Regions from separate parts of the Microbacterium sp. EG9 genome, predicted to be linked through region 2. Evidence: predicted binding sites of a transcription regulator. Region 2 holds the regulator's gene; each other region holds the start of a gene.
What was found. Region 2 encodes LexA, which represses DNA repair genes until DNA is damaged. Its sites were predicted from a motif close to TCGAACANNTGTTCGA; they were not measured.

Region 1: imuA' (DnaE2-dependent mutagenesis accessory factor ImuA') is a predicted target of LexA. The motif match lies at 6,057-6,072, and genes of this name have one in related genera.
Region 3: AC6CQV_RS13470 (HNH endonuclease signature motif containing protein) is a predicted target of LexA. The motif match lies at 2,750-2,765, and genes of this name have one in related genera.

Annotation. Positions count from the first base shown of each region.
Region 1 covers NZ_CM186217.1:1,980,536-1,988,235, reverse strand. Annotated here, with positions in the region: gene AC6CQV_RS09365 (ABC transporter permease) at 1-813, opposite strand, end outside; gene AC6CQV_RS09360 (ABC transporter ATP-binding protein) at 810-1,610, opposite strand; gene AC6CQV_RS09355 (amidohydrolase family protein) at 1,607-2,887, opposite strand; gene AC6CQV_RS09350 (PDR/VanB family oxidoreductase) at 3,108-4,109, shown strand; gene AC6CQV_RS09345 (amidohydrolase family protein) at 4,584-5,936, opposite strand; gene imuA' (DnaE2-dependent mutagenesis accessory factor ImuA') at 6,095-6,796, shown strand; gene AC6CQV_RS09335 (DNA polymerase Y family protein) at 6,798-7,700, shown strand, end outside.
Region 2 covers NZ_CM186217.1:900,116-907,815, reverse strand. Annotated here, with positions in the region: gene AC6CQV_RS04205 (DUF1844 domain-containing protein) at 1-164, shown strand, start outside; gene AC6CQV_RS04200 (SseB family protein) at 177-974, opposite strand; gene priA (bifunctional 1-(5-phosphoribosyl)-5-((5-phosphoribosylamino)methylideneamino)imidazole-4-carboxamide isomerase/phosphoribosylanthranilate isomerase PriA) at 958-1,704, opposite strand; gene hisH (imidazole glycerol phosphate synthase subunit HisH) at 1,766-2,434, opposite strand; gene hisB (imidazoleglycerol-phosphate dehydratase HisB) at 2,431-3,042, opposite strand; gene AC6CQV_RS04180 (histidinol-phosphate transaminase) at 3,097-4,203, opposite strand; gene AC6CQV_RS04175 (LysM peptidoglycan-binding domain-containing protein) at 4,261-4,668, opposite strand; gene lexA (transcriptional repressor LexA) at 4,945-5,610, shown strand; gene AC6CQV_RS04165 (hypothetical protein) at 5,613-6,629, shown strand; gene AC6CQV_RS04160 (glycoside hydrolase family 31 protein) at 6,639-7,700, opposite strand, start outside.
Region 3 covers NZ_CM186217.1:2,858,231-2,865,930, reverse strand. Annotated here, with positions in the region: gene AC6CQV_RS13485 (alpha-ketoacid dehydrogenase subunit beta) at 1-704, shown strand, start outside; gene AC6CQV_RS13480 (dihydrolipoamide acetyltransferase family protein) at 732-2,060, shown strand; gene AC6CQV_RS13475 (MarC family protein) at 2,092-2,718, shown strand; gene AC6CQV_RS13470 (HNH endonuclease signature motif containing protein) at 2,919-4,361, shown strand; gene AC6CQV_RS13465 (formylglycine-generating enzyme family protein) at 4,465-5,448, opposite strand; gene AC6CQV_RS13460 (DUF202 domain-containing protein) at 5,445-5,795, opposite strand; gene AC6CQV_RS13455 (YidH family protein) at 5,802-6,170, opposite strand; gene AC6CQV_RS13450 (LacI family DNA-binding transcriptional regulator) at 6,167-7,228, opposite strand; gene AC6CQV_RS13445 (MFS transporter) at 7,411-7,700, shown strand, end outside.

The DNA of each region.
Region 1 (7,700 bases), 1.1 Mb from region 2:
CGTGTAGGTGCGCAGCAGTCCGCCGATGCCCTGGCTGCCCTGCTGGAAGAAGAAGTCGCCGACGATCGCGCCGATCACGGCCAGACCGGCCGACTGGCGCAGCCCCGTGAAGATCGACGGGATCGCCGCGGGGAGCATGAGCTTCGTCATCCGCTGCCACTTGCTGGCCTTCTGCAGGGTGAACAGGTCGTGCGCCGCGGGCGTCGCCGACTGCAGGCCGAAGAGGGTGTTCGAGATCATCGGGAACACCGCGATGATGACGCAGACGACGATGCGCGCCGGCAGGCCGTAGCCCATCCAGATGCCGATGAGAGGGGTGAGCGCGAGGATCGGGATCGTCTGGAGGATCACCGCGTACGGGTACAGGATCTTCTCGGCGAGGGTCCACTGGGACATCACGATGGCCCAGCCCATGCCGATCACGACCGCGATCGCGAGACCGACCAGCGCGACGGAGATCGTCTGACCGAGCGCGGCGATCATGGGTGCGATCACCTTGTCGTTGCCGACCGTCTCGGCCAGCACCTGGTGCGGCGGCGGCAGCAGGAACCGGCGGCTCTCGCTCAGCAGCAGGTACGACACCGCGTACCAGATGGCGATGATCCCGAGCAGTGCGGCGACGATCGGGAACGCGCGCGACCAGGCGCCGCGCACGACGCCCGCCGCGCCGCGAGGCCGCCGGCGCGCCGCCATCACGGCGGTCGTCGTCTCGGCGGATGCCGCGGCATCCGCGGCCGCCTTCGACGGGCTCACCGGGCCGGCCGACGTGTCGGCGTGCGCCGTCGGCGCCTTCAGGGCGAGGTTCTGGCTCACGAGTGTGCCTCCAGTGCGTGCGAGAGGTGGCCGACGATGCGCCCGAACTCGGGTTCGTAACGCAGCTCGGGCGAGCGGGGGTAGGACCAGGGCAGTTCGATGTCGTCGACGATGCGGCCGGGCCGTCCACTCATCACGAGCACGCGGCTCGACAGGTAGACGGCCTCGGAGATGGAGTGGGTGATGAACATCGCCGCGAACCCCTTGAGCTGGAACAGCCGCTGCAGCTCGGTCTGCATCTTCAGGCGCGTGATCTCGTCGAGGGCGCCGAACGGCTCGTCGAACAGGGCCAGCTGAGGCTCGGCGACGAGGGCGCGGGCGATCGAGACCCGCATGCGCATGCCGCCCGACAGCGCCCGCGGATGCTGGTCCTCGAAGCCCGACAGGCCGACGAGGTCGAGCACCTCCGCGGCGCGACGCCGACGCTCGGCCTTGGCGACGCCGGCGAGCTCCCCGACGAGCTCGACGTTGCGCTGCGCGCTGCGCCACTCCAGCAGGGTCGCCTCCTGGAAGACGAAGCTCGTGGTGTCGGCGCGGACGTCGATCTCGCCCTCCGTGGCGGCGTCGAGCCCGGCCGCGAGGCGCAGCAGCGTCGACTTGCCGCAGCCGGAGGGACCGACCACCGACACGAACTCGCCCGGGCGCACATCGATCGACACGTCCTCCAAGGCGCGGGTGCCCGTGTCGAAGACCTTGGCGACGTCGCGGAAGGCGAGCGTGGGTGTGGAGGTCGGCCGGGCGGTGTCGGCGGCGCCGGCGTGCGAACGCGGATCGGCGGGTGCGGTGACGGTGGTCATAGGAGGGCTCCCTCGGAGGTCGGGGCGGACGGCGGGGCCGGCAACGGGCGGAGGTCGAGCACGCTGCCGACGACGCGGCGGCGCACCGCGATGACGCGGCCGTCGCGGATGACGATGCGATCCGGTGCGCGCTCCGCGAGCGCCTCGGCGGTGTGCGCGGCGCGCACGAGCACGATGTCGGCGACGTCGCCGACCCGTCCGCGGGCGGGCGGCAGTCCGAAGGCGGCGCGTCCTCCGTTGGAGCTGACGTGCCAGGCCTCGGCGGGCGTGAGGTGACCGGCGACGACGAGCTCGGAGGCGACGTCGACCATGTCGGCGTTGCCGAGCGGGTTGAACGGGTCCTGCACGTTGTCGCCGCCGGCTGCCAGCGTGATGCCGGCCTCCAGGATCTCGCGCAGCGGGGGGATGCCGCGCGGCGTGCCGACCGGATGCTGCCACCCCTGGAGATAGAGGTTCGTCAGCGGGTTGGTGATGATGGAGACACCGGCCTCCGCGACGGCCGCGAGGGTGCGGGCGCGGGTCGCGGCATCCTGCGTGGACAGGCTGACGCAGTGGCCGGCGGAGCGGATGAGCCCGGCGGGCCAGTGGCGCGTGCGGGCGGCGAGCTCGGCCAGGCCGGTCGAGGCGGGATCGAGCGTCTCGTCGGTGTGCAGGTCGAGGCCCAGGCCGAACTCCTCGGCGAACGCGGCGGCGCGCTCGAGGTCCGCCGCGGGGTCGTCGGCGAGGTGGGGGAAGCCGCCGACCAGGTCGATCCCGAGGGCGACGGCGGCACGCCCCAGATCGTCCGGGCCGTCGGAGGGCCCGGGGCTCGCGACGACCTGCAGGTCGACGAGCCCGGCGAACTCGGCGCGCAGCTCCACGAGCGCACGGACGCCGCGCAGCGGGTCGTCGCCGAGGTGGTAGTTCGTGTGGGAGCGCACGGCGGTGACGCCGGCGTGCAGCGCGGCGACCAGGTGGCGGCGCGCGCCGGCCGTGATCGCCTCGTACGTGTGGCTCTCGCCGTGGTCGACCCAGCACGCGATGGCGTCCTCGAGTGAGCCCTCGGGCTGGCCGAACGCGCTCCACGTGTAGCCCTTGTCGAGGTGGGCGTGCAGGTCGGCGAGGGGCGGCAGGGCGACCCAGCCGGTGGCGTCGATCGTCTCACCGTCGGCATCCGCAGCCCCCGCGTCGACGACACGACCGTCCGCGAAGGCGAGGACGTCACCGACCTCTCCGGCCGGCGAGAGTCCGGTGACGGCGCCGATGCGCTGGCCCGGCTCGAGGAGTTCGGCATCCATAGGGGCTTCTCCTCACGTGGCGATGACGGCGGGCGGTGGCGGTGACGGCGGGCGGTGCGGTGTTGTTGGTATGACCAACATCGGGTGAGAATCAGTAAACGCCCGACGTGTTTCCTGGCAGGCCTGTCGGGATTGCAGCCGTGTTAAATCCGCGCGAAGAGTGCGGCCGGTCGCCGCCCGCGGGCGGGACGGCCCCGCGCGAATGGGAAGAGTGGGATCCATGAGCTACTTCAGTGACGTCGAGCGCGACCTCGTGGTCGCCGCCCGCACCGTGCTCGCCGACGGCGTCGTGGCACTCGACCTCGTGGCCCACAATGGCCGCGACCTTCCCGTCTGGGCGCCCGGGTCGCACGTGGACCTCATCCTCGCCGACGGCCGTCAGCCCGGGACGGAGCGCATCGAGCGCCAGTACTCGCTCTGCGGCGACGCCGCGGACCGGTCGACGTGGCGGGTCGCGGTGCTCAGGGAGGACGACGGGCGCGGAGGGTCGGTGCGCGTGCACGACGACGTGCAGGTGGGCCAACGGCTGCGGGTGCGCGGACCGCGCAACCACTTCTCGTACGACATGGTGCCCGAAGCCGTGCACCGGTTCGTCGCCGGCGGCATCGGCATCACCCCGATCCTCGCGATGGTGCGCGCCGCGGCCGCCGCGGGGGCCTCGTGGACGCTCGACTACGCCGGGCGGTCGCTGTCGACCATGGCCTTCGTCGACGACGTGCGCGCGCTCGACGACGGCACGGGTCGCGTGCGGCTGCACCCCTCCGACGAGGGCTCCCGCCTCGACGTCGCCGCACTCGTGGCCGCCGCCGCCGACGGCGGTCCCGTCTACGCCTGCGGTCCGGCGCGACTGATCGCGGCCCTCGAAGAGGGCTTCGGGGCGGCGGGGCGCGCCGAGGCGCTCCACGTCGAGCGGTTCGAGGCGATCGCGTACGGCGAGCCGGTCTGGTCGGAGCCGTTCGAGGTCGAGCTCGCGATGACCGGCGACGTCGTCACGGTGCTGCCCGGCCAGTCGGTCCTGGAGGCGATCGAGGAGCAGAGCCCGACCGCGATGGTGCTCTCCAGCTGTCGCCGCGGCACGTGCGGCACCTGCGAGGTGCCGGTGCTGGAGGGAGAGGTGGAGCACCGTGACTCGGTGCTGACCCCGCTCGAGCGGGAGCAGGGCGCCGTCATGATGGCCTGCGTCTCGCGTGCGGCCTGTCCCCGGATCGTGCTCGACGTCTGAGCGGGTGCCGCGGGGGCTTGGGCTGGGGCTGGGTTGCGGTTGGGGCTGGGGCTGGGGCTTGGGTTGCGGTTGGGTGGTGGTGACGATCGTCGGACTTTTCCGGCGTGAGCCCCGAACCGAGGGATGGTGTGGTGTCATCCACAGGGTTTCTCCGGCGTACGTCACGTCGCGCTCGCCGCGCTTCTGTGCGGGCCGGACGGTCGCGCCGACGGTGGGGGCACCGGGGGAGCTCGGGCAAGCGGAGCCGATCCTGTGACGAACGTCGGAGGTTGTGCCCTGCCCGCGGCGGAAGGGGGCCGCGGTGGGCCGATCCTGTGACGAACGTCGGAGGTTGTGCCCTGCCCGCGGCGGAAGGGGGCCGTGGTGGGTCGATCCTCGCGGAAACTCCGACGGTGGTCACGGCTCCGGGGCTCCGGGCGCCGGGGCGCCGACGCCGGCCGGCGCCAGGGCTCCGGGGTGGCGGCGGCGCAGGCGTCAGCGGCCGACGCGGGCGCGGAGCGCGGCGGTGAGCGCGGTCTCGTCGCCGCTGACCAGCCGGTAGTCGCGGACGACCACGCGCCCGCCGACCACGACGTGCCGCGGCCGGCGCCCCGGGTGCGCCCACAGCAGTCCGGCGATCGGATCGGCCACGCCCGCGTCCGCGACGCCGGAGACGTCCCAGACGCACGCATCGCCCGCGGCTCCCGGGGTCAGGATGCCGAGCTCCGCCCGGCCGAGACCCGCGGCGCCGCCCGACGTGGCCATCGTCAGGACGTCACGCGCCGGGAGCGTCGGCCCGACGAGGCCCGACACCTGCATCGCGAGGCGAGCGTCGGCGAGGAGGTGCCCGGCGTCGTTCGACCCGCCGCCCGAGGTGCCCAGACCCACGGGGATGCCGTGCGCCCGCAGGCGGGCCACGGGGGCGATGCCCCACCCCATCGGCACGTCGCAGCCCGGTGCGTGCGTGGCGGTGACGCCGGCGGCCGCGAGACGTGAGATCTCGGCATCCGTCACGTCGCACAGGTGCGCGATCGTCACGTCCGGCTCGAGCCAGCCCCACTCCTCGAGCAGGTCGAGGGGCCGCCGGCCGTACCGGGCGAGCGCGATCTCGGTGTCGACCTGCTCGTTCGCCTGGGTGCGCCGGCGCAGACCGTGGCGCCGCGCCACGTCGCCGAGCGCGCGGAAGGTCTCCTCGGAGTCGGAGTGCACGCCCGCCGGGCCCACTGCGAGCTGCAGCATGCCGTCGGCGCTCGTGCCGCCCGGGACGTCGGCGGCGGAGGGGAGGAGGTCGCGGACGATCGCCTCCGCGCTCGCCGCCGCGGCGGCGGGGGTGTCGCGGGCCGATCCGCGGACGAACACGAGGCGCGCGCCGAGCTCTGCGGCCGCCCCGGCGATGGCGTGCGCGATCGCGACGGTGTCGTCGACCGGAGCGGAGGAGGCCGCGGGGTCGGGCCAGTTGAGCTGGTGGTCGGCGACGGTGGTCACTCCGCACAGGAGCGACTCGGCCAGCCCCACACCGGCCGTCGCGCGGACGAGGGAGGCGTCGATGCCCGCGGCGGCATACGCGGCGGCCATCGCGGGCAGCCACTCCCGCATGGGCACTCCCCGGGTGCCCGGCAGGGTGCGGAAGCCCGACTGGAGCAGGTGGTGGTGCGCGTTGACGAGACCGGGGGTGACGAGGCCGCCCTCGGCGTCGAGGGTGTCGTGCGCGGATGCGGCGGGCTCCGCGGTCGGGACGCCGACGCGGCCGTCCGCGCCGATCACGAGGTCGCCGGTGCGGTCGAGGTCGGGCTCGTCGAAGCGCTCCACGATGAGGGAGGCGCCCGTGATGGTCAGCGTACGGGTCATGGCGTCCGTCCTATCAGTCGCATGTTTCGCGCAGATGAGCCGTCCGGCGCGGCCGGTCGAGGGATGCGGCGCGCAATGTCCGAACCCGTTCTTATCTTCGACGCAGAGGCATTGAAGTACTAGAACACATGTTCTAATCTGTCGAAGTGAGGCCGATCGTGGGGAACGTCGCTGCCGCGGACGTCGCGGGCACCGTGAGCACCCTGCGCGCGCAGATGGAGCGCATGCAGGGGCGTCGCCTCGACACGCCCGTGCTCCCGGTGCCGCCGGCGCTGGCGTCGCTGCTGCCCGGCGGAGGCCTGCGCACGGGGGGAGCCTACGCGCTCGGGCGGTCGATGTCGCTGCTGTTCGCTCTGCTGGCCGAACCCTCGCAGACCGGCTCGTGGTGCGCCGTCGTGGGCATGCCGCACGTCGGTGTGGAAGCGGCGCGCGCCGCCGGCGTGGACCTGTCGCGGCTCGTCCTGGTGCCCGATCCGGGCGAGCGCTGGCTCGCGGTGACCTCGACGCTCGCCGATGTGCTGTCGGTCGTGGCGGTGCGGCCGCCGGCCCGGGCGAAGGATGCCGACGTCGCCCGGCTCGCCGCGCGCATGCGTGAACGCGATGCCGTGCTGCTCGTGCAGGGACCCTGGCCGCAGACCGAGGCGATGATCGACGTCTCCGATCCGTCGTGGTCGGGCCTCGGCGAGGGCCACGGCATCCTGTCGGGACGAGAGCTCACCGTCACGGTGACCAGCCGGCGCGCGCCCGTGCCGCGATCGAACCGCCTCTTGCTTCCCGACGAGCAGGGCCGCCTCGGCGGGGGTGAAGGCGCCGGCCGCTCGCGCGTGCCCGCGCCCGTGCCGATGAGACGGGCGGTGTGAGATGGATGCCGATGTCCGGGGCGGCCCGGCCCCTCCGCGCAGTCTGGTCGTGTGGGTGCCCGACTGGCCGATCGTCGCGCTCACCCGCGACGGCGACGACCCGCTGGACGCCGACGGGCCCATCGCCGTGTTCGAGAAGGGGATGGTCGTCGCCTGCTCGGCGGCGGCGCGCGCCGAGGGCGTCCGGCGACGGATGCGTCGCCGCGATGCGCAGGCCCGCTGTCCGCAGTTGACGGTGGTGGATGCCGACGCCGTGCGCGATCATCGGGCGTTCGGGCCCGTGATCGCGGCGATCGAGGAGGCCGCACCGAACGTGCAGGTGATGCAGCCCGGACTGTGCGCCCTGCACGCGCGCGGGCCGGCGCGCTATTTCGGCGGTGAGGCCGCGGCGGCGACGGTGCTCGCGGGCGCCGTGGCGAGCCTCGGCGTCGATGACGTGCGGGTGGGCATCGCCGACGGCACCTTCACCGCCCAGCAGGCGGCCCGCGGTGGCACGCGCCGGGAGGATCCGGTGCGGATCGTGCCGTCCGGTTCGGCCGCGGCCTTCCTCTCGCCGCTGCCGGTGGGGGTGCTCGACGAGGAGCTGGCCTCGCTGTTCGGCCGGCTCGGGGTGCAGACGCTGGGCGAGGTCGCGGCCCTCGGCGCCGACCGGCTCGTCGAGCGGTTCGGCGCGCGCGGTCAGCGGCTGCACGCGCTGGCCGCCGGCCGCGACCCGCGCCCGGTGACGGCGCGCACGCCGCCGCCCGAGCTGCACCGCGAGGTCGCGTTCGAGCCCCCGGTCGAGACCGCGGACCAGGTCGCGTTCGCCCTGCGGATGCCGGCCGCGGAGTTCGTCTCCCGGGTCGGGGAGCAGGGGCTCGTCTGCACCGAGCTGCGTGTCGTGCTCACCGGCGACCGCGGGGAG
Region 2 (7,700 bases):
TGGCGGGTCTTATCACCGCCGGCGCTCCGGAGATCAGCGACATGCATGCGCGGTCGCTGCGCGACGGGCTGCGCTCCCTGCAGCTCGCCTTCCGTGAGGCATCCGTCATCCCCGATCCGATCGGCAAGGGACCGGGCGAGAAGTGGACGGGCCCGGTCACCTGACCGGCGACACGGTCAGCCGCGGACGAGCTTGACCGTCAGGGAGTCGACGAGCACGGCGATGCGATCGTCCGCCGCCCAGCGGGCGGCGAGGCGCTGCAGGATCGCGTCGAGCTGCGTCTGGTCCAGACCGTCGACGAGGTGCAGGCGCACGATCAGCTCCGGTCCGCGCAGGCGCGCCTCCGGGTCGCCGCTGGCCACCGAGAGGTCGAGCACGCCGAGCTCGGCGCCGATCGACGCGTGCAGACCGGCCATGACCTCGGGTGACAGGTGGGCGGGCTCCCACGGCAGCGCCTGCCCGATCGCCCACACGGCGGGTCGGCGCAGCACGAACTCGGTCGCGGATGCCGGGTCGATCACGATCAGGTCGGTGTCGTCGGCCGCGGCCGACAGGGCGGTGCGGATGCCGTCGGCCGGCACCGGCCGCGCCTTCGGGTCCCACGCGGCCATCGTCGCGACGGACGTGAACACCGGCAGCACCGTGCGCCCGTCCGGTCCCGCGACGGTCACGATCGAGAGCTCCTGCGTCTTGTCGACGAGGTGGCCCGAGGGTGCGACGCCGACGTCCCCCGCCTCGGCGACCAGGGGGATGAGCAGCCGAGCCGAGCGGTAGGCGTCGACGACGGCGACCGCGTCGCCGCTGCCGTCGCGGAACGCGGTCAGTGCCGCCAGCAGCGCGGGATCGGCCGATCCGTCGTCACCGGCGTGCGGGTTCGCCTCGAACGAGCGCCCCTCCCAGGGCACGCCCGCCGAGTCGGCGGCGCAGGAGTGGCCTCCCGCGCCGTCCCCGGGCCGTTCAGCCTGCGGCGACATCCAGCGCCTCGGCGAGCGTGAACGCGCCCGCGTACAGGGCCTTGCCGACGATGGCTCCCTCGACGCCGAGCGGCACGAGCTCGCGCAGCGCGGCGATGTCGTCGAGGTTGGAGATGCCGCCGGATGCGACCACCGGCTTGACCGTGCGCGCCGTGACCTCGCGCAGCAGCTCCAGGTTCGGTCCCTTGAGCGTGCCGTCCTTGGTGACGTCGGTGACGACGTAGCGGCTGCAGCCGGCGTCCTCGAGGCGCTCGAGCACCTGCCAGAGGTCGCCGCCGTCGCGCGTCCAGCCGCGCGCCGCGAGGGTGGTCCCGCGCACGTCGAGGCCGACCGCGATCGCGTCGCCGTAGCGGCCGATGACGTCGGCCGCCCATTCGGGGTTCTCCAGCGCCGCCGTGCCGAGGTTGATGCGCGCCGCACCGGAGTCCAGCGCCGCCTCGAGCGTGGCGTCGTCGCGGATGCCGCCGGACAGCTCGACCTGCACACCCTTGAGCTGCTTGATGACCTTGCGGAGCACGGCGGCGTTGCTGCCACGGCCGAAGGCGGCGTCGAGGTCGACGAGGTGGATCCACTGCGCACCGTCGCGGGCCCAGGTGAGGGCCGCCTCGACGGGATCGCCGTAGCTGGTCTCGGTGCCGGCCTCGCCCTGCGTGAGGCGCACGGCCTTGCCGTCGGCGACGTCCACGGCGGGAAGCAGGATCAGTTCAGGGGTCGACGCGAAATCGTTCATGGCTCCAGGAAGGGGTTCAGTGACCGCGCACTGCGGACACGGTGACACACAAGCAGAGAGACTACCGGGCCGACGGCAACGCCGAGATCCAGTTGCCGAGCAGACGGATGCCGGCTTCGCCGCTCTTCTCGGGGTGGAACTGGGTCGCCGACAGCGGACCGTTCTCGACCGCCGCGAGGAACGGCGAGCCGTAGTCGCACCAGGTGAGCGCCGGCTCACGGAACGGCCGCGTGACCTCCAGCGTCCAGTGCTGCGCCGCATAGGAGTGCACGAAGTAGAACCGCTCGTGCTCGATGCCGCGGAACAGCGTCGTCCCCTCCCCCGCGCGCACCGTGTTCCATCCCATGTGCGGCAGCACCGGGGCGTCGAGTTCGGTGACCGCGCCCGGCCACTCGCCGAGCCCCTCCGTCTCCTCGCCGCGCTCCACCCCGTGCTCGAACAGCACCTGCATGCCGACGCAGATCCCCAGCACGGGCAGGCCGCCGGCGAGGCGCCGCTCGATGATCTCGTCGCCGCGGGTCGCGCGCAGCGCGTCCATCACGGCACGGAAGGCGCCGACTCCGGGCACCACGAGGCCCGTGGCATCCTGGATCAGCCCGCGATCCGCCGTCAGTCGCGCGTCCGCCCCGGCGGCGACGAGCGCCTTGACGGCGGAATGGACGTTGCCGGATCCGTAGTCCAGCACCGCGACCAGCGGTCGCGTGCCGACCTGCGCGTCGCCGTCCGTCACAGGGCTCCCTTCGTACTGGGGATGCCGTGCACGAGCGGATCCTGCGCCTTCGCCTGGCGGAACGCCCGGGCGAACGCCTTGTACTCCGCCTCGGCGATGTGGTGGGGGTCCCGCCCGCCGAGGACCGTCACGTGCACCGTGAGCCCGGCGTTGAACGCCAGCGCCTCGAAGGTGTGGCGCACGAGCGAGCCGGTGAAGTGGCCGCCGATGAGGTGGTGCTCGAAGCCGACGGGCTCCCCCGTGTGCACGAGGTAGGGCCGTCCGCTGATGTCCACGACGGCCTGCGCGAGCGCCTCGTCGAGCGGCACGAGCGCGTCGCCGTAGCGCGAGATGCCGCTCTTGTCGCCCAGTGCCTGCCGGATCGCCTGGCCGAGCACGATCGCCGTGTCCTCGACGGTGTGGTGGGCGTCGATGTGGGTGTCGCCGGAGGCGCGCACGGTCAGATCGGTGAGCGAGTGCTTCGCGAACGCGGTGAGCAGGTGATCGAAGAACGGGACCGTCGTGTCGATGCGGCTCTGCCCCGACCCGTCGAGATCGAGCTCGAGCTCGATCGTGGACTCGCTCGTCGCGCGCCGGAGGGAGGCGGTGCGGGGGGCAGAAGTACTCATGCGCCGAGTCTACCGAGCGCCCGCACGACCGCTTCCGCGTGTTACCGGCGCGCGCTAGCGCGCGGTGGCTCCGCCAGGGCCCAGCGAGGCGAGCGCGTCGAGGAACGCGGTCGACTCCTCCTCGGTGCCGGCCGTCACCCGCAGACTGTGCGGGATGCCGACGTCGCGGATGAGGACGCCCCGGTCGTAGAGGGCCTGCCACGTGGCGGCCGGGTCTTCCACGCCCGCGAAGAGGACGAAGTTGGTCCAGCTCTCGAACGGGCGGTAGCCGAGCGCGTCGAGGGTCGCCGAGATGCGGTCGCGCTGACCGACGATGTCGTCGACCATCGCGAGCATCGCGGGCGCGTGCCGCAGCGCCGCGGTCGCGGCGGCCTGGGTGAGCGCGCTGAGGTGGTACGGGAGGCGCACCAGGCGCAGGGCGTCGATCACGGCGGGGTCGGCGGCGAGATAGCCGACACGGGCACCCGCGAACGCGAAGGCCTTGCTCATGGTGCGCGACACCACCAGACGCGGACGATCGGGCAGGAGCGTGAGCGCCGAGCGCGAATCGCGCGGCGCGAACTCCTGGTACGCCTCGTCGACGATCACGATGCCGGGCGCCGCGTCGTACACCGCCTCGATGACGTCGAGGCCGAGCGGGGTGCCGGTCGGGTTGTTCGGCGCGCAGAGGAAGACGATGTCCGGCTGGGCGCGCTCGATCTGGGCAGCGGCGTCCTCCGGGGCGAGGGTGTAGTCGACGCCCCGGGTGCCGTGCGCGTAGGTCGCCCCCGTCGCCCGCGTCAGCAGCGGGTACATCGAGTAGGTGGGAGCGAAGCCGAAGGCGGTGCGTCCCGGACCTCCGAAGGCCTGCAGCAGGTGCTGGAGGACCTCGTTCGACCCGTTGGCGGCCCAGATCTGAGCCGCCGACAGGCCGTGACCCAGATACTCCGCGAATCCCTCGCGCAGAGCCGTGAACTCCCGGTCGGGGTACCGGTTCACCTCGCGCAGCGCGCGCGCGACGCTGTCGAGGATGTCGTCGGCGACGTCCTCCGGCACCGGGTGGGTGTTCTCGTTGACGTTCAGCGCCACCGGCAGCGGCGCCTGAGGCGCCCCGTAGGGTGTCAGCCCGCGCAGATCGTCGCGGAGGGGAAGGTCATCGAGTCGGACGCTCACCCTGAACATCGTAGACGGCGCACTGCACGACACGGCGCCCCGAGAGGGCTCCCGGCGCCGGGAGCATCAGCGCCCGGCGCTGTACTCCGCCGGGATCGCGACGCTCTGGCCGATGTCGAGGCTTCCCGACGGCAGCGCGTTCAGCCGCATGATCGCGTCGACCACGTCGCGCGGATCGGCATCGGGCGCGACGGCGTGCGCGATCGACCAGAGCGTGTCACCGGGCTGCACCGTGACGTGGGCGAAGGAGACCCCGGAGCCGTTCTCGTTCGAGGCGAGCGCGCCGCCACCGGACAGGATCGCGATGCTGAGGGCGATCACCGCGGGCACGGAGGCGAGCAGCGCGAGGACCCGCCGACCCCGTGCCGTGAGACGCAGTCGCGTCGGGGTGTTCGTCGTGCGGACAGTCGTCATCGGGGTCGCCGCGACGAGACGGCCCCGGGGCGAGGCTCCGAGGATGTCGATCGTGGTCATGGGTTCCTCCTCAGGACGGGTGTCTCCGGGTGTCGAGAGATTCGCATCCGATCCTCGGCCGGGAGGGCCGGATGCGAATCTCTCTTCCGAATGTATCTTCGATGGTGTTCGGGTGTCAAGCACACGGTTCTCGCAGATGAATCGAAGGCGACACGCGGGCGCGTGCCGGTCGAGGCTGCGAAAACCGGATACGGTTTCGACAAGACGACCCCATCACCTACCTCCGACATTCGAAGGCGACGCCTTCGGGGGGACGCGATCGAAGGAGCGCGCGACATGGCCGAGAAGCCTCAGACACGCAGGCGGAAGAGCCTCAGCGACAAGCAGCTGAAGATCCTCGAGGTGATCCAGACCTCCATCGCCCGCCACGGCTACCCGCCGAGCATGCGCGAGATCGGCGATGCCGTCGGACTGAAGTCGCTGTCGAGCGTGACCCATCAGCTCAACCAGCTGGAGCTCAGCGGCTACCTGCGCCGCGACGCGGGCAAGACCCGCGCGATGGAGGTGCTCATCGACCTGCCCGGCGCGGCGGCGGAGAACCCCGCCGACCTCGCGCCCGCCCTCGGCGATGCCGCCCTCGTGCCGCTCGTGGGCCGCATCGCCGCCGGCGTGCCGATCACCGCCGATCAGCAGGTCGAGGAGATCTTCCCGCTGCCGCGACAGCTCGTGGGCAAGGGCGACCTGTTCATGCTCAAGGTCAGCGGCGAGTCGATGATCGACGCCGCCATCTGCGACGGCGACTGGGTCGTGGTGCGCTCGCAGCCGACGGCGGACAACGGCGAGATCGTGGCGGCGATGCTCGACGGCGAGGCCACCGTCAAGACCTTCCGCCAGCGCGACGGCCACACCTGGCTGCTCCCCCGCAACTCCGCGTTCGAACCGATCCTCGGCGACGACGCCGTGGTGCTCGGCCGCGTCGTCGCGGTTCTGCGCGCCGTCTGAGGATGGCCACCGCGCGCGGGGTGGCGTCGACGGCGGTGATCGTCGTCGCGGCGGTCCTGCTGCCCCTGTCGATCGTCAGCGGATGGGCGCGCACGCAGCTCGTCGACGAGGACGCGTTCGCGGCCACCCTCGCGCCGCTGTCGCAGGCCGTCGAGGTTCAGGACGCCGTGATCGCGGCATCGACCACGGCGATCGATGAGCGGCTCGACACGGCGGCGCTGACCGGCACGGTCATCGACGGCCTGATCGACCTCGGCATGGGCGACCGCGCGGCGCAGGCGCTGCGGCGCCTGGAAGGCCCGGCGGCGACGGCGCTGCAGCAGCTCGTGCACGTCGCCGTGGCCGACGCCGTGCGCTCGGACGCGTTCAGCACCGTCTGGGAGCAGGTCGTCCGCCGCTCCCATCGGGCACTGACCGTCGCGGCGACCTCCGACGGCGGCGGCGTCGTCGTGCAGACGGCCGACGGCCTCGGCATCCAGATCGGCGCGATCGTCGCGGCCGTCGAAGAGCGCCTCGTCGCGCAGGGCGCTCCGCTGGCTCCGTTCATCCCCGAAGTCGACCACGTCGTGATCATCGGTTCGGGTGACACCCTTTCGGCGATCCGGACGGGCTACGCCGTCGGCGTCGCTCTCGGCGGGTGGATGCCGGTGGTCACGGCCGTGCTGTTCATCGGCGGGGTCGTGCTCGCGCGACGCCGCGCCGCCGCTCTCGCCCGGGCGGGCATCGCCGCGGGGATCGGGTCGGCGATCCTGCTGATCGTCGCGGGGGTCGGCCGCCCGTGGGTGGCGTCCTCCGCGACGCAGGCGGACTTCTCCTCCGCCGCGGCGCTCGCGATCTACGACCGGCTCCTCGCCGGCGCCGTGGGCACGGCCGTGGTGGTGCTCATCGTGGCCCTCGTCCTCGTCGGAGCGGGCTGGCTCGCCGGCGCCTCGCAGCGCGCCGTGGCGCTGCGCCGCCGCGTGGCCCACCGGTGGGCTCACCGGACAGACGAGGCAGCCGCCGACGAGCCCACCGCGTGAGAGACGGCCTCAGTCCTCGTCGCGGTGCGGCTCCCGCTCCGGTGCGAGGACCGGCGCCAAGGCGACCCACGCCTCGGCGCGGACGAACACCGGGACGGCGTCCCGCGCCGACACGTCGACGGTGACCACGCGTCCGCCGGTCAGCGCCGCGCCGGTGCGCGCCTCGACCCACGATCCGGACGGCAGGTACACCGGCCACTCCCGCGCCCCGGGCTCGAGCACGGGGGCGACGAGCAGGTCGCTGCCCAGCATCCACTGCAGCGGATGCCGCCACACGGCCGCATCGGTCGGGTGGTCGAAGTACAGGGGGCGCATCATCGGCACCGACGAGGAGACGGCGCGCGCCGCCGCCTCGGCGAGGTACGGCACGAGGCGCTCGCGCCGCCGGACGAGCGCGCGCACCTCGGGGATCACCGCCTCGTCGCCCGTCCGCTCGGCGATGTTCCACGGCGTGCGGTCGTTGGAGGGCAGCCGGTGGTGGTTGAACTCGGAGTGGTACTGCATGATCGGCACGAACACGCTCGCCGCCATCGCCCGCACGTACAGTTCCGCGTCGGGGATGGGACCGGAGAAGCCCGCGATGTCCCAGCCCCAGTAGACGATCCCGCAGGATGCCGCGGAGAGCCCCGCGAACATCGACCAGCGGAACGCCTCCCACGTGGAGTTCTCGTCTCCCGCCCAGTACGCCCCGTGCGCGGGTGAGCCGGTGAAGCCGGCGCGACTGAAGGTGACGGGAGCCTTGCCCGCCGACTCCAGCAGCCGACCGTACGCGGCGGCGTACGCCACGGGGAAGCGGTTGTTGGCGACGTCGCCGGACGAGCCGTCGAGGTAGACGAGATCCTCGCCCCACGCGTGCTCGCCGCCATCGGTCTTGAAGCCGTCGATGCCGACCTCCTCCACGAGGTAGCGGCGCTTCTCGGTCCACCACGCGGCGGCACGCTCGTCGGTGAGGTCGGGCATGAGCGAGAGCGGGAACCACCACCCGCGGTTGCGGTACGGCCGCAGCGTCCCGTCCGGAGCGCTCTCCCGGATGACGACGCCCTCAGCGAGCGCGGCGCGCGCGTCCGCGGC
Region 3 (7,700 bases), 1.3 Mb from region 2:
TCGACCAGATCACGACGCAGCTCGCGAAGCTGACGAACCGGCACGAGGGCGCGCTGCAGATGCCCGTCGTCATCCGCATCCCCTACGGCGGCCACATCGGTGCGGTCGAGCACCACCAGGAGAGCCCGGAGGCGTACTTCACGCACACGGCGGGCCTGCGGGTCGTGTCGCCGTCGACGGCGAACGACGCGTACTGGATGATCCAGGATGCCGTGCGCTCGCCCGACCCGGTGATCTTCCTCGAGCCCAAGGCGAAGTACTGGATGAAGGGCGACGTCGACGTCGACGAGCGGCCGCTGCCGTTGCACGCCTCGCGCCTCGTGCGCCGGGGTACTGACGTCACGCTCGTCGGCCACGGCGCGATGGTGACGACGCTCCTGCAGGCCGCGGCGCTGGCCGAGAGCGAGGGCACGTCGTGCGAGGTGATCGACCTGCGCTCGCTGTCGCCGATCGACTACGGCCCCATCCTCGACTCGGTGCGCCGCACGGGCCGCATGGTCTACGCGCAGGAGGCACCGGGATTCACCTCGGTCGGCTCTGAGGTCGCGGCGACCGTCATGGAGCGCGCGTTCTTCGCGCTCGAGGCGCCCGTGCTGCGCGTGTCGGGCTTCGACGTGCCGTTCCCGCCCGCCAAGCTCGAGGGCACGTACCTCCCGGATGCCGACCGCATCCTCGAGGCCGTGGACCGCGCCCTCGCCTACTGAACGTCCGCCGCGAAGGAGAACCACGACATGAGCGAGCAGATCTTCCACCTGCCGGACGTCGGTGAAGGACTCACCGAGGCCGAGATCGTGCAGTGGCGCGTCGCGCCCGGTGACACCGTCGAGGTCAACGACGTGCTGGTCGAGATCGAGACCGCGAAGTCGCTCGTCGAGCTGCCCTCGCCGTTCTCCGGCACCGTGGGCGAGCTGCTCGCGCCCGAGGGGCAGACCGTCACGGTCGGCGCGGCGATCATCACCATCGGCGGCGGCGCGGGGGATGCCGCGGCATCCGCTCCCGCCCCGGCCGAGCAGGCCGCGGCATCCGACGACGACGGCGGTGCGGTGCTCGTCGGCTACGGCACGGGTGCCGGGGCCACCTCCCGCCGCAAGCGCCCCGCCGAGCGGGGCGAGACGGTGCGCGCGTCGGTCGGCGTGGTCGCGAAGCCGCCGGTGCGAAAGCTCGCGCGCGACCTCGGGGTCACGCTGTCGGAGGTCACCCCGACCGGTCCCGCCGGGGAGGTCACCCGCGACGACGTCGTGCGCCACGCCGAGCAGGCGAGCGTCTTCCGCAACATCGCGACGCCGGTCGCTCCCGCCGAGCGCGAGCAGACGATCCCGGTCTCCGCGCCGGCGCCCGCCGCTCCGCCCGTGGGCGAGCGCGAGGAGGCGATCCCGGTCAAGGGCGTGCGCAAGGCCACGGCATCCGGCATGGTGCGCTCCGCCTACACCGCGCCGCACGTCTCGGTGTGGACCGATGTCGACGCGACCCGCACGATGGAGCTCGTCAAGCGGCTGAAGGCCTCGCCCGACTTCGCCGACATCAAGGTGTCGCCCCTGCTGATCATGGCGCGCGCCGTGATCTGGGCGGTCCGGCGCACGCCCCTGATCGGCGCCGCGTGGATCGACAAGGAGGACGGCTCCGCCGAGATCCGCGTGCGCAACTACGTCAACCTCGGCATCGCCGCCGCGACGCCCCGGGGCCTGCTCGTGCCGAACATCAAGGACGCGCAGGACCTCAACCTCCGCGAGCTCGCGAAGGCGCTCGAGAAGCTGACGCTGACCGCCCGTGAGGGCAAGACGACCCCGGCCGACCAGCAGGGCGGCACGATCACGATCACGAACATCGGTGTGTTCGGGATGGATGCCGGGACCCCGATCATCAACCCGGGGGAGTCCGGCATCGTCGCGATGGGCACGATCCGCCAGAAGCCGTGGGTCGTCGACGGCGAGGTGCGTCCGCGGTTCGTGACGACGGTCTCGGGCTCGTTCGATCACCGCGTCATCGACGGTGACGGCATGAGCCGGTTCATCGCCGATGTCGCGTCGATCCTCGAGGAGCCCGCGCTGCTGCTCGACTGATCGAGCGGGCCGGCTGCGCCACAATGAAGGCATGCTGAGCGTCTTCGTCGCCGCGCTCGCGGCGCTCGTCCCGATCACCAACCCGATCGGCGCGGTCGCCGCCTACGCGGGTCTGGCGGCGCATCTCGACGAGGCGGACCGCCGCCGCCAGTCGTGGCTCACGGGCGTCTACGTCGCGGTGATCCTGACCGTCTTCGCCCTTCTCGGCACGCTGATCCTCGAGTTCTTCGGCATCTCGCTCGGGGCGCTGCAGATCGCGGGCGGCCTGGTCGTGATGCACGCCGGGTTCGGCATGGTCGTGCCGCGCGCTCTGGGGGCGGGGGCCTCGGATGCCGAGAAGGAGCACGCCGCGACGAAGACGGACATCAGCTTCTCGCCCATGGCGCTGCCGCTCATCGCCGGCCCGGGCGCGATCGGCGTCGTCGTCGGTCTCGCGGCGCGCAATCCCGGCATCCTGGACCGCGTCGCGATCGTCGCGGCCGTGCTCGTCATCGCCGCCGCGATCGCGGTGCTGCTGCGCTACGGGACGCCCCTCACCGAGAAGCTCGGTGCGACGGGCGTCGGCGCCATCACGCGCGTGATGGGCTTCCTCATCCTCGCGATCGGCGTGGAGATCCTCGTGCACGGTCTCGCGGCGGCGTTGCCGGGCCTCGCGTGAGCGGACCGTTTCGATGTCGCTCTTGCGTGTTTCGAATGTTTGTTCTATAGTGGGGTGAAGAAACCCCGCGCGTGCCCACCTTCTGTTGCGGGTCCTGTCCTCCGGTCGTGGCCGGGTCAGGGGTGATGATGCACGCGCTGATCGATCCGCCGTCTTCGGTATCGTCCCCGGCTGAGCTCGGATGGCCCGGGCTGGATGCCGTGGTGACCGGTGTCCTGGATGCGCGGCGTCGTGCGGCTCAGGCGCAAGCTGCCGAGGCGAGGTTGCTGGCCGATGCCGTGGGACTGGTGGCGGAACGTGCGGCGTTGCTGCGTCAGGAGGCGCAGCAACGGGGTGGGGCGGTGCGGTCGTCGGATGCGGATCTGCCGTTGCGGGAAGTCGCGTTGGAGCTCGCGATGGCGCTGCGGGTGTCGGATCGGGGTGTGCAACGGCGGATGTCGGAGGCGTACCTGCTGACGACCCTGTTCCCGCGGACGTTTGAGGTGTGGGCGGGCGGGGAGATCGATGCCGGTCATGCGTGGGCGATCAGCCGCACGGGCACGCTTCTCACCTCTGAATCAGACCGGGCACGGTACGAGACCCTCGCTCTGGAGGCGGCCCGGTCGGAGTCGCCTGCGCGGATGAGCGCGGCGGCGAAGGCGATCGCCGCGACCATCGACCCGGCCGCGTTCACTGAGGCCGCGCAGCGCGCGTATGACGAACGCTCCGTCCGGTTGTTCCCTCTCGACGATGGGATGGCCAGACTCATCGCGGATCTTCCCGCCCCGCTCGCCCACGCGATCCACGACACCCTGACCGCCCGGGGCCGGGCGATCCTCGACCAGCCCGACGAGGGCAGCGACTCCGACGCGGATGCCACCGAGGCAGCTGCCTTCGCCGATGTCGACACCGATGTCGACACCGATGTGAACACGCGCGTCGCGCGGGGCACGAGTGGCGGCCCGTGTGGCGAGACGCTCACCACGGGCCCCGCCCGCCCCACCGACCTGACCTGCGCGACCACGCCCACGGCCACGACCGCCGTGAAGGATTCCCGCACGTTGGCGCAGGTGCGTGCGGACATCCTCACCGACCTGCTCCTGACCGCCACTGCCTCCACCCGCGCCACCGGCACCGGCATCGAGGCGGTGACGGCGCAGATCCAGGTGACGATCCCCGCCCTCACCCTCGCCGGTGACCCGAACAGCGGCCCGGCCCTCCTCGCCGGGTACGGGCCCATCGACCCGGGACTTGCCCGCCGGTTGGCAGGGCTTGCACCCGGATGGGATCGGGTGTTCACCGACCCGACCACCGGCATCCCCGTCGCCGTCGACCGGTACCGGCCGTCCGCCGAGATCCGCCGTTACCTCGCTGCCCGGGATGAACGCTGCCGCACGCCCGGCTGCACCCGCCCCGCCCACCGGTGCGACCGCGACCACACGACCCCCGCCGCAGAAGGCGGCCCCACAGCACCCGACAACCTCGCCCACCTGTGCCGCCGCCACCACACCGCGAAGCACCACACCGCCTGGCGGGTCCGACACCTCGGCGGCGGAACCCTCCAGTGGACTTCACCCACCGGACGCCACTACGAAGACCGCCCACCCAGCCGCGTCCGATTCGTCCCCACCACCGCCACACCGAACGACCCGCCCCCCTTCTGAGCGGCGAGGGCCTTCCCGATGTGCACGACCGCGATCGACATCACGTACGCGGGCGCACCGGCGGACGGCGGCGTCACCGCGCATCCCGACTCTCCGTCCGGCGTCAGCGCGGACGCGAGACCGTGCGAAAGCCCGCGTTGCCCATCGACGAGTCCGGCGTGTTCTGCGAGCGCGCCGAGTTCCGGTAGCGGTTGCAGTACGAGACGTGGCACAGATAGCTCCCGCCGCGCAGGACGCGGGAGGTGCCGGTCGCAGGCCCCGGCGGGTCGACCCGCGGCGAGCGCGCGTAGTAGTCGGGGTCGAACCAGTCCGCGCACCACTCCCAGACGTTGCCCACGGGCTGCCACAGGCCGTAGCCGTTGGGGGCGAACGAGCGCACCGGGGCGGTCGTGAGATAGCCGTCGTCCATCGTGTTCACGCGGGGGAACTCGCCCTGCCAGATGTTCACGGGCCAACCGTCGGTCCCGGGTTCGCGCTCCCCCCAGGGGTACTTCTCGGACTCCCGCCCGCCGCGAGCGGCGTACTCCCACTGCGCCTCGGTGGGCAGCGCGCGTCCCGCCCAGTCGCAGTAGGCGATCGCATCGTTGAAGCTCACGTGGACGACCGGGTGGTCGGGCAGGTCGTCGACGGTCGACGCGCGCCCTCCGGGATGCCGCCAGTCGGCCCCGCGCACGCCGATCCACCAGGGCGTTCCCGGCGCCCTGCCCAGCACGTCCTCCGCGGGGGCGGCGACCGCGAGGTGGAACACGGCGGAGAAGCCGAACGCCTCCGCGTCGGTGACGTAGCCGGTCGCCTCCACGAAGGCCGCGAAGGACGCATTGGTCACGGTGGTCGCGTCGATGTCGAACGCGGCGAGCTCGACGGCATGCACCGGGATCTCGCCGTCGCCGACGTTCGCATCGCCCGACGAGTCGCCCATCAGGAACGCTCCCGCCGGCACGTGGATCTGTTCGATGTCGTGAGCGGCGGCCCTCGCCGAACCGTCGTCCGCACGGCGCACGGGGCCGAGCGCGACGAACGCGTCGCGTCGCGGTCCTCCGCACGAGCAGTTCGGGCCGCACGACCCGCCGTCCTGTCCCGTCGTCATGGTGCCCCCGGTGTGTGCTGTGCGGCCAGGACGAGGACGGCGACGATCGCGGTGACGCCACCGCCGGCGACGAGCCCGGCCAGGACGAGCGTCAGCATCCCGACCGTGGGCACGACGCGATTGGCGGTCAGCTCGCGATACGTGTGCCGGAACCGTCGTTCGCTCAGGAGGTGGAGGGCGACGGCGGTGGCGATGATCGCGAGCGGGACCGGCAGCGCCCAGGGGCCGAGCGCCGACGGCAGCAGCCGCAGCGCGATGAGCCCCGCTCCGCCGATCGTGAGGAGGGTGCGCCGCCACGCCAGCAGCGTCCGCTCCGGCTGGAGCCCAGGGTCGAAGATCTCGGTCATGGCGATTCAGGCGATGAGGAGCCCGAGCACGATCAGCACGGTCACCACGGCGAGGACCACCGCGAGGGGGAGGGCGACGACGGGTACGGGCAGGGGCGTCTGCTGCCGCATCGCCCTCTCGGCCCGGCCCCAGCCCACCCACGCCAGCAGCGGCAGCGCGGCTCCGGTGGCGAGGAGGATGAGGGAGGCCGTCAGGCGCAGAACGGGATGCAGCGGAAGCCCGAGCGCTTCCAACGCCACCCCGCCCGCGATGAGAGCGAGCGACGTGCGGATCCAGGCGAGGAACGTCCGCTCGTTCGCGAGGGTGAACCGGGGGTCGGGCTCCGTTCCGTGCCGGTAGATCCACCGGAGGGTCCGGCCTGCGCGCGGGTTCACCTGGTCTCGCCTTCTGCCGGATGCCGCGTGGTCTGTCTCTCCGAGAGCAGGTGGGGCAGCGTCGCGTGCGGGGGGTTGCGGCCCGCGATCAGTTGGGACAGGTGTTCGACCAGCGCCTCGCCGCTGGCTTCGGCCGTGACGCCGATGGTCGACACCGCGGGCGTGACGAGCTCGGCCAGCCCGACCTGCTCGCACGCGATGATGGCCAGGTCGTCGGGCACGAGGCGACCGCAGTGGTGCGCCGCGCGGACCGCACTGAGCGCGAGGGGTACGGTGCCCGCGATGATCCCGTCCGCCGGCGTGCTCGCTGACAGCTCGCCCAGCACGAGCTGGGTGGAGGTCGCGTCGGAGTACTGCGTCTGGAGGACGACGGCATCGAGGCCCGCTCGTTCGACCGCGGCGCGATAGCCGGCTGCCCACCGCGCACCCACGTAGGTGTCGGCGTCGCCGATGAGCAGGATCGGCCGCCGCGACCCGTGCTCGATGAGCCGGGTCGTGGCCGCGTCGGCGATGGACGTGAAGTCCACCCCCACGCCGAACAGGTCGTCTTCGGGGAGGCGGCCGGAGATGACGATCGGCGTTCCGCCGGCGCGGGTCTCCGCGATGACGGCGCCCGCGCGGGAGCGCGACACGTCGTCGCCCGTGGAGATCACGATCCCGTCGACGCCCTGACGAGGAAGCTGACGCAGGAACGTGATGAGCCGCTCCTCGCTGTGATCGAGATCGCAGAGCAGCACGTTGAGGCCGCGTGCCTCCGCGGCGCGCGCGACCGCCTTCGCGACGGCGCTCTGGAACGGCTGCGACGCATCGCCGACCAGCAGTGCGATGGTGTCGAAACGTCCCGTGCGCAGGCCGCGGGCGCGGCTGCTCGGCCGGAAGCCGAGCTCGTCGATCGCGCCCTCGACGCGGGCGATCGTGTCGGCGGGGACGAGGTCGGGATGGTTGAGGACGCGTGAGACCGTGGTGCGCGAGACGCCCGCCAACGCGGCGACGTCCACGATGGTGGCCGTCCCCGGGGAAGGTGCCGACGGAGAGGTGGCCGGTCGCGATGCAGCCATGCGAGTTCCTCCTCACGTCGTGGTCACACCACGGTATCCGGTGGACGTTCGCGTTCCCGACGGTGGGGCGGAATCGAACACCGCTTGCATGATGCCCTGTTGATCCCCTACCGTAGCGGAATCGATTCCCGGAATCGATTCCAGCGATATTTTTCCCGCCCCGCCTCACACTGGAGTGACCGATGAACCGACCGCACCGCCCGCGAGTGCTCACGAAGCAGCAGATGTCGACCCGCGCCCTCGCCGGCGCCACGATCGGCTCCATCCTCGAGTACTACGACTTCTTCGTCTTCGGAACGCTGTCCGCCCTCGTCTTCGGGCGGGTGTTCTTCCCCCAGGACAACCCCGGCGTCGCGTCGCTCCTCGCGCTGGGGACCTTCGCCGTCGGCTTCATCGCCCGTCCGCTCGGCGGCATCATCCTCGGCAACTTCGGCGACCGCATCGGCCGCAAGCGGATCCTGCTCTTCAGCTT